Regions from separate parts of the Cellulomonas sp. PSBB021 genome, predicted to be linked through region 1. Evidence: riboswitches for the same ligand, from Rfam matches in the RefSeq annotation. Region 1 holds a riboswitch; each other region holds the start of a gene.
The links. A riboswitch is a leader RNA that binds a small molecule or an ion and turns the genes downstream of it on or off. The one in region 1 is predicted to bind S-adenosylmethionine.

Region 1 (4,131 bases):
ACGGACCGCGCGCGGGCGCGTCAGGCGAGCGTCATGGCCAGCGCGGTCGCGGTGAGTGCGGCGGGGTCGTCGGGGCGCACGCCCACGGCCGCGAGCTGGCCGAGCCCGACGACGGCCGCGAGCGCGACGGACGAGCGGCGGCGGGCCTCGTCGGGGTCCTGCCCGAGCTCGACGAGCAGGTCGGCGAGGTAGTCGACGCGCCGCTGGGACACCCGTGCGACGACGTCTGAGACGCCCTCGGCGGCGGCCTCGACGTACAGGCGCGCGCAGTCGCGGCGCCGGCTCGCGACGGCCGTGAACAGGGCCTCGACGCGGTCCCGGGCGTCGCCGCGGCCGTCGCCGTCGACTCCCGCGCGGGCCTCGTCGCGGTCACGACGAACGTGCGCCTGCACAACCGGCGCGGCCGCCTCTACCTGCTGCCCGTGCGTGCGCTGCACCCGCACGTCGTGCGGAGCATGCTCGCGCGCGCCGCGCGCGTCCTGACTCCCTGACCTCTGCGGCGCCGCTCGGCTCAGTCGAGCGCAGGACCGCACGCCGCCGCGGCGGTCGCGGCCAGGTGGTCCAGGCCGTGCACCGCGAGCAGCGGACGCGTGTCGTCGACGACCGCCCAGCAGCCGTCCTCGACCGCGTACCGCGAGCGCGGCCCGTCCGTCACGTACGCGTGCAGCGCCGCGACCAGCCGGTCGACGGCCTCGCTCGGCGTCCCGACCCCCACCGACGCGCGGATCGCACCGCCGCTCGCCCCCAGGCGGGACAGCAGCGGGTGCGCGCAGAACCGGCCGTCACGCACACCGATGCCGTGCTCGGCCGCGAGGTACGCGGCGACCAGGCCGGGGTCGTGGTCCTCCACCGTGAACGTCACGACCCCCACGGGCTCCGCCGAGTCCGGCCAGATGCTCGCGACGCGCACACCCGGGACCCGCTCGAGCCCCGCGACGAGCCGGTCCCGCAACGCCCGCTCGTGCTCGACGAGCGCCCCGGCCGGCAGCGCCGCGAGCGCGTCGCACGCCTCCGCCAGCGCGATCGCACCGATGACGTTCGGCGACCCGGCCTCGTGGCGCGCCGGGGCCGGCTGCCACACGGTCCGGTCGGCCCGCACGTCGCGCACCGCACCTCCCCCTGCGAGGTACGGCGTGCCCGTGTCGAGCCAGTCGCGACGGCCGACGAGCGCGCCCGCACCGAACGGCGCGTACGTCTTGTGGCCCGAGAACGCGACGTAGTCGGCGCCCGTGCGCGCGAGCGAGAAGCCGCGGTGCGGCACGAGCTGCGCACCGTCGACCGCGACCCGCGCACCCGCGGCGTGCGCAATCTCGACGACCCGCTCGACCGGCAGCGCCTCACCGGTGACGTTGGACGCGCCCGACACCGTGACCAGGGCGTACGCGCGCGCGGTGAGCTCCGCGCGCAGCGACTCGAGGGTCGCGGCGACGGTCTCGGCGATCGGCAGGATCGTCGTGCGACGGCCGTGCGGGTCGCTCGAGCGCAGCCACGGGAGCAGGTTCGCGTGGTGCTCCAGGTCGAGCACCAGCACCCGCTCACCGGTCGGGACGACGCCGGCGAGCAGGTTGAGCGAGTCGGTGGTGTTGCGGGTGATGATCGCGACGTCGTCCTCGCGCGCGTCGACGAACCGCGCGACCGCCTGCCGCGCGGACTCGTACAGCGCGGTCGACACCTGCGAGAGGTACCCCGCCCCGCGGTGCACCGACGCGTACAGCGGCAGCACCTCCGCGACCCGGTCGGCGACGGCCTGGAGCGCCGGTGCGCTGGCGGCGTAGTCGAGGTTCGCGTAGACGCGCTGCGTGCCGTCGACGAGCGGCACCGTGGTGCTGCCCCCGACCACGGGCAGGAGCGGCTGAACGGCGGGCGCAGCGGTCGCCGCGGTCGCGCCCGTCGTCGTGCCGGTCGTCGGAGCCGACGTCGGGGCCGTCGTCGGACAGGACGTGGTCTCGGCCAGTGCGGTCACGGGGGTACCTCCGTGGATCCGGGGACCCCGGGTCCGGGCATCCCGCGCTTGCCGGCACCGGTCGGTGCTCGGCCTGGTCGTCACCCGGGGCACCCCACCGCGGAGGAGGGTTGCCGGCCAGCGAGCCGGGGCTTCGCGCTGGCGCTCATGACCTGACCGAAAGGGTGGCGAGCCGGGCGAGCGGCTGTCAACGCGGACAGCCGTCTGTCTCGCCACGCGGAACGCGTGTCCACGAGGTGGATGTGGTCGACGAAACGGCGTTACGCTCCTCGCACCATCCAGAGCGGCCGAGAGATCTGGCTCGACGACGCCGCAGCAACCCGCAGGCCCCGCGCCTGGCCGAGGGTGCTACCGCCAGGACCGATGGAGGAGCGACATGGCCGGACCTTACGCAGGCGACCTCACCCCGCAGCAGGCCTGGGACCTCGTGGCGTCCGACGAGCGTGCACTGCTCGTCGACGTGCGCACCGAGGCCGAGTGGCAGCAGATCGGCGTCCCCGACGCCGCCGACGCTGGCGAGCGCGCCGCGTTCGTGCAGTGGCTGACCCCGGCCGGCCCCAACCCCAGGTTCCTCGACGAGCTCGCGGCGACCGGGCTCGAGCCCGGCGACGGCCGCCCCGTCGTGTTCCTGTGCCGGTCGGGCGTCCGCTCGGTCGCCGCCGCGCAGGCCGCGACCGCCGCGGGCTACGGCCCGGCCTACAACGTGCTGCGCGGGTTCGAGGGCGACGTCGGGCCCGACGGGCAGCGCGGTCACTGGGGCTGGCGCGCCGAGGGCCTGCCCTGGCGGCAGGCGTGAGCGCACACGCCCCCGGCCCCGGCGACTGGGACGCCCGGCGGGTCGACCGCTCGACGCTGCGCCCGGACACGCTCGCGGTGCGGGGCGGGCACGTCCGCTCGCAGTTCGGCGAGTTCGGCGAGGGGCTGTTCCTCACGCAGGGCTTCACCTACGACTCCGCGGGGCAGGCCGAGGCCGCGTTCGCGGGCGAGGTCGACCGGTTCCTGTACTCCCGCTACAACAACCCGACCGTGTCCACCTTCGAGGAGCGCCTGCGCCTGCTCGACGGCGCGCAGGCTTGCTACGCCACCGCGTCCGGCATGAGCGCGGTGTTCACGGCGCTCGCCGCGCTCGTCGGCTCGGGCTCGCGGATCGTCGCGGCCCGTGCGCTGTTCGGGTCGAGCGTCGTCATCTTCGACGAGATCCTCGCGAAGTGGGGCGTGCGCACCGAGTACGTCGACGGGCACGAGCTCACGCAGTGGGAGGCGGCGCTCGCCACCCCGGCCGACGTCGTGTTCTTCGAGACGCCGTCGAACCCGATGCAGGACCTCGTCGACGTCGAGGCGGTCTCGCGCCTCGCGCACGCGGCCGGCGCGGTCGTCGTCGTCGACAACGTGTTCGCGACCCCCGTGTTCTCCCGCCCCCTCGACCTGGGCGCCGACGTGGTCGTGTACTCCGCGACCAAGCACATCGACGGGCAGGGCCGAGTGCTGGGCGGCGCGATCCTCGGCTCGGCGGACTTCGTGGGCGGGCCGGTGCAGACGCTCATCCGCAACACCGGGCCGTCGCTCTCGCCGTTCAACGCGTGGGTCCTGCTCAAGGGCCTCGAGACGCTGTCGATCCGCGTGCGGCACCAGGCCGCGTCCGCGCTGACGCTCGCGCGCTGGCTCGAGGAGCACCCGGCGGTCGAGTCCGTCCGCTACCCGTTCCTCGAGTCGCACCCGCAGCACGACCTCGCGCGGCGGCAGCAGACCGGCGGCGGGACGGTCGTGACGTTCACGCTGCGCACGCCCGAGGGCGCGACGCCGGAGCTCGCGAAGAAGACGACGTTCGGTGTGCTCGATGCCCTGCGCGTGGTCGACATCTCGAACAACCTGGGTGACGCGAAGTCGATCGTCACGCACCCGGCCACGACCACGCACCGCAAGCTCGGCCCCGACGGGCGCGCCAGGGTCGGCATCGGTGAGGCCACGGTCCGTTTCTCGGTGGGTCTGGAGGACGTCGACGACCTGCGCGACGACCTCGACCAGGCCCTCAGCACGCTGCGCTGACCCTCCGCCGCCCGCCGCCACACCCCCGCCGCCACACCCCCGCTGCGGACCCCACCACCCCACCGGGCCGGCGCCGGGGTTGCTCCGGCTCCGACGTCCCAGAACCGGAGCAACCGCGGGGT
Region 2 (4,131 bases), 820 kb from region 1:
GGTCGCGCCCGGGGCGGCTTCCTGTGCCCACAGCACGGGTGCGGTTGTCGGGCTGGGCTCGGGTGCGTCCTCGCCGGCGTCGTTGCAGCCGACGGTGAAGTACGACCCCGTCAGCGTGATCTCGTCGCCCGGAGAGACCGTGCTCTGCGACACGGCGAGCACCGGAGCCACGCAATCGCCGTCAGAACTCGAGCCGGAACAGCCCCCTACTATCACAGTGAGCAGACAGACTCCTAGGACGGCTAGTTGTCGATGCATTGCGAGACTCTTTCCCCTGCTTATGCGCCTCGCCCCGGCGAGGCACTCGAATCGCACCATAGCGGAGCTCCATCGCATGCCGTGGCAAAACGTACGTCTGATGTTCAGGTCAAGGCACCTTTCCCTGCGAGACTCTGACGTCAGCCTCCACCGTGAAAGGCCGAGGTGGCCGGTCGCCGCCCCCGCGGATGCTCCGGGAACGGCGCGTCTGAGCCGTAGCAACCACGACGTCGGGGTCTGGGAGCGGGGCCGGGCCGACGGCGGGAACGGGGGGTTCGGCTGACGACCTGTCGTCCACAGGGGGCGCGCGGGGTCTGCCGCGCGTGGGCGGGAGACGGCAGACTCGACCGCATGGACGACACCGTGACGGTCGACACCCCGCTGGCGGCCGCGACCGCTCCGGCGCCCGTGACCGGGCGGTGCTTCGGGGACGGGGACCCGCTGTACGAGCGCTACCACGACGAGGAGTGGGGCGTGCCGGTGCACGGCGAGGAGGCGTTGTTCGAGCGGATCGCGCTCGAGGGGTTCCAGTCGGGGCTGTCGTGGATCACGGTGCTGCGCAAGCGTGAGTCGTTCCGGGCCGCGTTCGCGGGGTTCGACCCGCAGGTCGTCGCCGGGTACGACAAGCACGACGTCGAACGGCTGCTGGCGGACACGGGCATCGTGCGCAACAGGCAGAAGATCGAGGCGACCGTGGCGAACGCGCGCGCACTGCTCGCGCTGCACGCGGCGGGCCGCACGCTCGACGCGCTCTTCTGGTCGTTCGCGCCGGACCGGACGCAGCACGTGCGCCCCGCGTCGTGGGCGGACGTGCCCGCGGTGACGCCCGAGTCCCGCGCGCTCGCGCGCGAGCTCAAGTCGCTCGGCTTCCGGTTCGTCGGACCGACGACGGCGTACGCGGCGATGCAGGCGTGCGGGCTCGTCGACGACCACCTGGCGGCCTGCCCGTCGGTGCGTGGGTGAAGTCCCCCGGCGGGCGCGGAGGCCGTTGCGGTAGGCCGTGGCGTTCGGGTGACCCGTCGCGAGAGCAGATCCGCAGGTCAGCGCACGTCGGCCGGGACGGGTCATGCGATTGCCCGCGGCGTCCGGCCGTCCGGGTGCCGCCCGCTCGGAGGACCCCGGGACGTGCTCCCCTCGGGTGATCCGGCCGTGGGGACTTCGCCTGATCGTGCGCGGCGGTTACAGTCCTGCGCATGACCGACATGCCCGACCACGACGGCGGCCTGGACGCCGTCCGCGGTGCGCGGGAGGCGCTGGGCGGGTCGGTCCCGCCGGACGCGCAGGTCCTGCAGGCGGTCGAGGCCGGTCTGCTGTCGACGGTGACGGGCACCCAGCCGTGGGGCGAGATCCCGCACCAGCGCCCGCGTCCGCTGGCCTGACCCGCGGAGCCTCCTCCCCGCCTGATCTGCGTGTCTCCGGCGACGCGTCCGCTGGGCGGCCCGCCCGTCTCGCAACGTGAGAAGTCGTGGTCAGCATGTGGGCTTCCGGCCTACGATCACGGCAACCATCCAGAGCGGCCGAGAGACCTGGCTCGTCGACGCCGCAGCAACCCCCCTCCGCGACGAGGGTGTGGGTGCTTCCGCCAGGACCGATGGAGTGGACATGTCGCAGACCCAGTGTCTGAACGGCCCGCCGGCGTGAGCGCGGCGACCGTGAACCCGCCCGCGGCGCAGCCGCGGCTCGACGACGCGCGCGCCGACGGTGCGAGCAGCGCGGCGCGCCCCGGCGTCCCGACCGGCGCGCACGTGGCCGCCGACCCGCGACCGCTCGGCACGCTCGACCGCCCGACGCTCTCGTTCGAGTTCTTCCCGCCGCGCAACCCGCAGGCCGCGCCGCGCCTGTGGGAGACCGTGCGCCAGCTCGAGGCCGTGCACCCGGACTTCGTCTCGGTCACGTACGGCGCCTCGGGCAGGACGCGCGAGACGTCGCGCGCGTTCGTCTCGCGGCTGCTGCGCGAGACGTCGCTGTCCCCGATCGCGCACCTCACGTGCGTGGGCACGAGCCGCGACGAGATCACGACGATCGTCGAGGAGTTCCTCGACGAGGGCGTGCGCTCGTTCCTGGCGCTGCGCGGCGACCCCCCCGCGGGCCAGGCCGACTGGCAGGCCCACCCGGACGGCCTGGAGACCGCGAGCGCGCTCGTCGGTCTGCTGCGGGACATCGAGTCCCGCCGCTGCGGTGCGAGCCCGGCGCAGGCCGTGCGTGCGCGGGTGCGGCCGCTGTCGGTCGCGGTCGCCGCGTTCCCGCGCGGCAACGCGGCGACGGGCGGCACGCGCGCGCAGGACGTCGCGTCGCTGCTCGCCAAGCAGGAGGCGGGTGCGGACTTCGCGATCACGCAGGTGTTCTACGACGCCGAGTCGTACCTGGGCCTGGTGGCCGAGGCGCGCGCAGCGGGCGTGGTCATCCCGATCATCCCCGGGATCATCCCGTTGACCGACCCGGCCCGGCTGCTGCGCACGCAGGAGCTCACGGGTGTCCCGGTGCCGCGCGACCTGCTCGATGCGCTCGGCTCCGCGGACGACGCGTCGGCGGCGCACCGCATCGGCACCCGCGCGGGTGTCGACCTCGTCAAGGGCGTCCTCGACGGCGGCGCACCCGGCGTGCACCTCTACACGTACAACAAGCACGAGGCCGCGCTCGACCTGCTCGAGGGCGCGCAGCTGGACGGCTCGACCCGCTGAGGTCGGCGCCCACGTCCCCCGAACCCCGCACCACCACGACACGAAGGCTGGACCCCATGAGCGAGACCCCGCAGTTCCCGACCGGCTCCGTGCTCGGCTACCCGCGCATCGGGCCGCGCCGCGAGCTCAAGAAGGCCGTGGAGGCCTTCTGGGCCGGGAGGTCCACGGCCGACGAGGTCGAGGCGACCGCCGCGGCGCTGCGCCGCCGGACGCGCGAGCGCCTCGTCGAGCTCGGCCTGCCGAAGGACACGGCCGCGATCCCGAGCGCGTTCTCCTTCTACGACCAGGTGCTCGACGCGACCGCGGTCGTCGGCGCGATCCCCGCGCGCTTCGCGGACCTCGTCGGTGAGGACGGCACGCTCGACCTCGCGGCGTACTCGACGGTCGCGCGCGGCCGTGGCGACGACCTGCCGCTCGAGATGACCAAGTGGTTCGACACCAACTACCACTACCTCGTCCCGGAGATCGGCCCGGAGACGACGTTCTCGTACGTCGGCACGCGCCCGGTCGCGGAGTTCGTCGAGGCGCTCGCCGACGGCGTCCTGACCCGCCCGGTGATCGTCGGCCCGGTCACGTACCTGGCGCTCGCGAAGGCGACCGAGGGTGCGCCCGCGGACTTCGCGCCGATCGACCGGCTGCACGACCTGCTGCCGGTGTACGCGGACCTGCTGCGCGACCTCGCGGCGGCGGGGGCCACGTGGGTGCAGCTCGACGAGCCCGCGCTCGTCTCGGAGAGCATCGACGTGCCGGTCGAGCGTCTGCTCGCGGCGACCGCGGACGCGTACCGCGTGCTCGCGACCGAGCTCGCGCGCCCGCAGCGTCCCGCGCTGTTCGTCGCCGCCCCGTACGGGGACCTGGGCGCCGCGCTGCCGGTCCTCGCGGGCACCGACGTCGAGGCGATCGGGCTGGACCTGGTCAAGGGCACGGCGCCCACCGAGGCGGTGCCGGGCCTGGAGTCGAAGACGCTCGTCGCGGGCGTCGTCGACGGTCACAACATCTGGCGCGCGGACCTCGACGCCAAGCTGCAGGTGCTCGAGCAGCTCGAGGTCATCGGTGCGGGCGCGGTCGCGGTCGGCACGTCGACGTCGCTGTTCCACGTGCCGCACGACACGGCGGACGAGCCGAACCTGGACCCGACGCTGCGCTCGTGGCTCGCGTTCGCGGACCAGAAGGTCGCGGAGGTCGTCACCCT
Region 3 (4,131 bases), 1.5 Mb from region 1:
TCGAGGCGATGCCGCCGGTCACCACGGGCGGCTCGATGGTCGAGGTCGTCACGATGACCGAGACGACGTACGCCCCGCCGCCGCAGCGGTTCGAGGCCGGCACGCAGATGGTCTCGCAGGCCGTCGCGATGGGCGCGGCCGCGACCTACCTGTCCGACCTCGGGATGGACGCCGTCGCCGCGCACGAGCACCACCTGGCGGGCCTGCTGCTCGACGCGGTGGCCTCCGTGCCGGGGGTGCGGGTGATCGGCCCGACCGACACCGCAGACCGGCTCGCCGCGGTGTCGTTCGTCGTCGACGGCGTGCACGCGCACGACGTGGGGCAGGTGCTCGACGACGCCGGCGTCGCGGTGCGCGTCGGCCACCACTGCGCACAGCCGCTGCACCGCCGGTTCGGCGTGGCCGCCACGGCACGCGCGACCGCCGCGGTGTACACCACCGACGAGGAGATCGCCGTGTTCCGGGAAGCGCTCGCGGGGGTCCGGGCGTTCTTCGGACTGACGGACTGACGGACTGACGGACTGACGGACTGACGGACTGACGGCGCCCCCGGCGCCACGAGAAGGGCGACGTATGAGCAGCTCGATGGAGCAGCTGTACCAGCAGGTGATCCTGGACCACGCGAAGTTTCCGCACGGGCGAGGGCTGGGCGAGGCGGCCGACGGCGCCCGCTCGGCGCAGTCGCACCAGGTGAACCCCACGTGCGGCGACGAGGTGACCCTGCAGGTCGACGTGGACGACGCCGGTGTGGTCCGCGGGCTGCGCTGGGAGGGGCAGGGCTGCTCGATCTCGCAGGCCTCGGTCTCGGTGCTGCACGACCTGGTGCTCGACCAGCCGCTGGGCACCGTCGACACGCTCGCCGCGTCGTTCCGTGACCTCATGCAGTCCAGGGGGCAGGGGCTCGACGACGACGACGCCGAGGAGGCGCTCGGCGACGCCGCCGCCTTCACGGGCGTCGGCAAGTACTCCGCACGCGTGAAGTGCGCCCTGCTCGGCTGGGTCGCGCTGAACGACGCACTCATCAAGACCGGATCCCGGGAGGACGCATGACCACCCCCAGCACTGGCTCACCGACGACCGTCGCGGACGTCGAGGAGGCGATGCGCGACGTGATCGACCCCGAGCTCGGGATCAACGTCGTCGACCTCGGCCTCGTGTACGGGGTCGCGCTCGAGCAGAACACCGCGGTGATCGACATGACGCTCACGTCGGCGGCGTGCCCTCTCACGGACGTCATCGAGGACCAGTCCGCGCAGGCGCTCGACGGCATCGTCGACGGCTTCCGCATCAACTGGGTCTGGATGCCGCCGTGGGGCCCGGAGAAGATCACCGAGGACGGCCGTGAGCAGATGCGGGCCCTCGGCTTCAACATCTGACACACCTCGCACCCGGGCGGTGGACGGCGGACTCCTCGTCCACCGCCCGCGTTCGTGTGACGTCCCTTGCTCGTGCGAGCCGGGTCACGTTAGCGTTTCCCCAGGTCAAGAGCGATCAGCGAGACGCCCTCCGCGTGCTGGTCCGGCAACCGCGCAACCTCGCGCACGGTGCCCCGGAGGAAGACCGGCCCGGCGGCGACCGCCGCCGGGAAGTGCGAAGGGAGTACGCCCATGAGTGAGAAGTTCCTGCGCGCCGACGGTCTCGTCGAGCTGCGCCCCGCCCCCGCGGCGAGCCGGACCGGTGTCGACCTCGTCACCCGCGGGGAGCTGTGCACCGCGTGCCTGGTCGGCGACTGGGGTCTGTCGCTGCTGAGGGTCGCCAAGACGCTCTGCGACGACTGCACCTGGCTCGAGTCCGAGGTCTCGCGGCGGGCCGGAGCGGCACGCTCGCGTGCGGGTCGGACGGCCGGCGACGGGGTCGTGCAGCTCGCCGGGCTGTCCGACCCCGACGACGCGTCGTGGGCGCCGGTCCGCGCCGCGCTCCAGCTGCGCGACGCGCGCCTGACCGAGCTGCTCGACGACGCCGCGGCGTCGGGTATGGCGGTCGTCGAGCTGGACTCGGTGCGGGATCACGATCGCACCGTGCGAGCGGTCAGCCGGCAGGACGCTCTCCGGTCCGGTCTGCTCGACGACTCGGCGGAAGCACGAGTGCGTCTGTTCGCGGAGTGGCTGCGTCTGCTCGCTCCCGAGGACCACGCCGTGCGCGCCGACGTGCTGGCGGACGTCCCGGCGCTCGCGCACGCCCTGCGCGCGCACCAGGTGGGAGTGATGGCGGCCTCGGCCCGCGCTGACGTCGACCGGGTGGGCCGGGAGACGGCCCGAGCCCTCGCGACGGTGACGCGTGCGCCGCTCGCGCTGGGCGCCGTCGTGAGCCGTCTCGTTCGGGTCCGCCTGACCCGTTTCGCGCGCGCGGCCCGCGCGTAGCACCGACGCATCGCGTGGGTCCGGCTGACCTGCGTGGTGGGGGTCGCACTGGGCCGCGCCACGCAGGTCAGCCCGGCGCGGCGTGCGCTCAGCCCTTCTTCGACTTGGGGGCGCGCAGCCGGAGCCACCGCGCCTGACCCTCCTCCCGGAGCTCGACCTGCCCCTGGCGTGAGCGTACGAAGTCCGTGAACGTCGCGAAGCCGAGCGCAGCCTCGTTGTACCGGGGGTCGAGCCGCTTCATCTGCTGCTTGACCGCCGACGCCTGGCTCCAGCCGTCGGCGTCCTTCGCGACCAGCCCGAGTGCGCGTGCGAGCAGCCGCGTCGCGACCGGACCGCTGATCGGCTGTGACGATGTCTCGGGCTCGGTGCGCGCGGCCGTCGCCGTGCGCGGAGCGGTCGTCACGGGCGAGGCAGCGGTGTCGTCCGGGGCGCCCGTGACGACGGCGTCGTCGTCCTCTGCCTCGTCCGACTGCCGCACGGCCTCGTCGTAGTACTCGAACTCGTCGCACGCGGAGATCAGTGCCTTGCTGGTCCCGCCCGGCACGCCGACGCCGACGACCACGCGCCCGAGGCGCTTGCACCGCTGCGCGAGCGCGATGTAGTCGGAGTCGCCAGCCACGATCACGACGTGCGTGAGGTCGGTGAGACGGAACAGGTCCTCGAGCACGTCCACGGCGAGCCGGATGTCGGCGCCGTTCTTGGTACCGGACGCAGGGAAGAGCTGCGTGAGGTCGATCGCGCGGTCCACCAGCTGGCGCCGGTACGCCGCGTTGGCCGGCACCGACCAGTCGGCGTACGCGCGGGTCACGGCGAGCGTGCCGAACGACGACGCGTAGTCGAGGAGCGCGCTCACGTCAACCCGGGCGGCGTCGAGCCGAGGGGCGACGTCCTTACCGGCGTCACGCGCGTTGTCCTTGCGCCACGAGCCGTCACCGTGGAGCTGGTCGTAGCGGGAGATGACGATGTTGTCGAAGTCGAGATAGACGCCCACGCGGGCGGAGCTGTCGTCGGTGCTCATGCCCGGAGTCTGCCCGATGCGGGCGTCAGAGCGTGTCGGCGGCGAAGGTGTCGCACGCCGCGAGGTCGCGCTGCTGGTAGCCGGTGGTGAACCAGCGCTGGCGCTGCTCGCTCGAGCCGTGGGTCCACGAGTCGGGGTTCACGCCGCCGCCCGACTGCTGCTGGATGTGGTCGTCGCCCACGGCAGCGGCCGCGTCGATCGCCTGCGCGAGCTCGTCGGCGGTGATGGGCTTGAGGTAGGTGACACCGGTGTCGGGGTCCTCGGTGGTCGCGGCGTTGCCGGCCCACATGCCCGCATAGCAGTCGGCCTGGAGCTCGACGCGCACGGAGTCCGACCCGGCGCCCGACCCGCGGCGGTCGGAGGAGTCGAACACGCCGGTGACGTTCTGGACGTGGTGGCCGTACTCGTGCGCGTAGACGTACATCTCGGCGAGCGGCCCGCCCTTCGCGCCGAACTGGCTGGTCAGCAGGTCGAAGAAGCCCAGGTCGAGGTAGATCGTCCGGTCCCCGGGGCAGTAGAACGGCCCGGACGACGACGACGCGTCGCCGCACGCGGTCCGCACCGCGGACGTGAACTCCACGGCCTCCGGGATGTTCGCGTCCGCCTTGCGCAGGGTGGGCGTCCAGTACGTGTCGAGGGAGTCGAGGGTCGCGGACAGGCGGCACGCGCGGTCGGTGTTGGCCTGCTCGGCCGTGCAGGCACCGACGGTGCCGTCCTGACCGGGCTCGCCCCCGCCACCACCGAGGAGCGCGC

Region 2: linked by a shared signal. The riboswitch ahead of CBP52_RS14695 (methylenetetrahydrofolate reductase) and the one ahead of CBP52_RS10850 (rhodanese-like domain-containing protein) in region 1 are both predicted to bind S-adenosylmethionine.
Region 3: linked by a shared signal. The riboswitch ahead of CBP52_RS03770 (hypothetical protein) and the one ahead of CBP52_RS10850 (rhodanese-like domain-containing protein) in region 1 are both predicted to bind S-adenosylmethionine.

Annotation. Positions count from the first base shown of each region.
Region 1 covers NZ_CP021430.1:2,372,994-2,377,124, forward strand. Annotated here, with positions in the region: gene CBP52_RS10830 (pentapeptide repeat-containing protein) at 1-1, shown strand, start outside; gene CBP52_RS17595 (hypothetical protein) at 21-392, opposite strand; gene CBP52_RS10840 (hypothetical protein) at 381-491, shown strand; gene CBP52_RS10845 (aminotransferase class V-fold PLP-dependent enzyme) at 512-1,963, opposite strand; SAM riboswitch class IV at 2,003-2,116, opposite strand; SAM riboswitch class I at 2,235-2,333, shown strand; gene CBP52_RS10850 (rhodanese-like domain-containing protein) at 2,340-2,759, shown strand; gene CBP52_RS10855 (O-succinylhomoserine sulfhydrylase) at 2,756-4,009, shown strand.
Region 2 covers NZ_CP021430.1:3,197,835-3,201,965, reverse strand. Annotated here, with positions in the region: gene CBP52_RS14710 (hypothetical protein) at 1-318, opposite strand, end outside; gene CBP52_RS14705 (DNA-3-methyladenine glycosylase I) at 610-1,221, shown strand; gene CBP52_RS14700 (hypothetical protein) at 1,452-1,637, shown strand; SAM riboswitch class I at 1,760-1,856, shown strand; gene CBP52_RS14695 (methylenetetrahydrofolate reductase) at 1,896-2,939, shown strand; gene metE (5-methyltetrahydropteroyltriglutamate--homocysteine S-methyltransferase) at 2,996-4,131, shown strand, end outside.
Region 3 covers NZ_CP021430.1:834,325-838,455, forward strand. Annotated here, with positions in the region: gene CBP52_RS03755 (SufS family cysteine desulfurase) at 1-509, shown strand, start outside; gene sufU (Fe-S cluster assembly sulfur transfer protein SufU) at 574-1,050, shown strand; gene CBP52_RS03765 (metal-sulfur cluster assembly factor) at 1,047-1,376, shown strand; SAM riboswitch class IV at 1,480-1,597, shown strand; gene CBP52_RS03770 (hypothetical protein) at 1,608-2,360, shown strand; gene CBP52_RS03775 (NYN domain-containing protein) at 2,449-3,378, opposite strand; gene CBP52_RS03780 (neutral zinc metallopeptidase) at 3,404-4,131, opposite strand, start outside.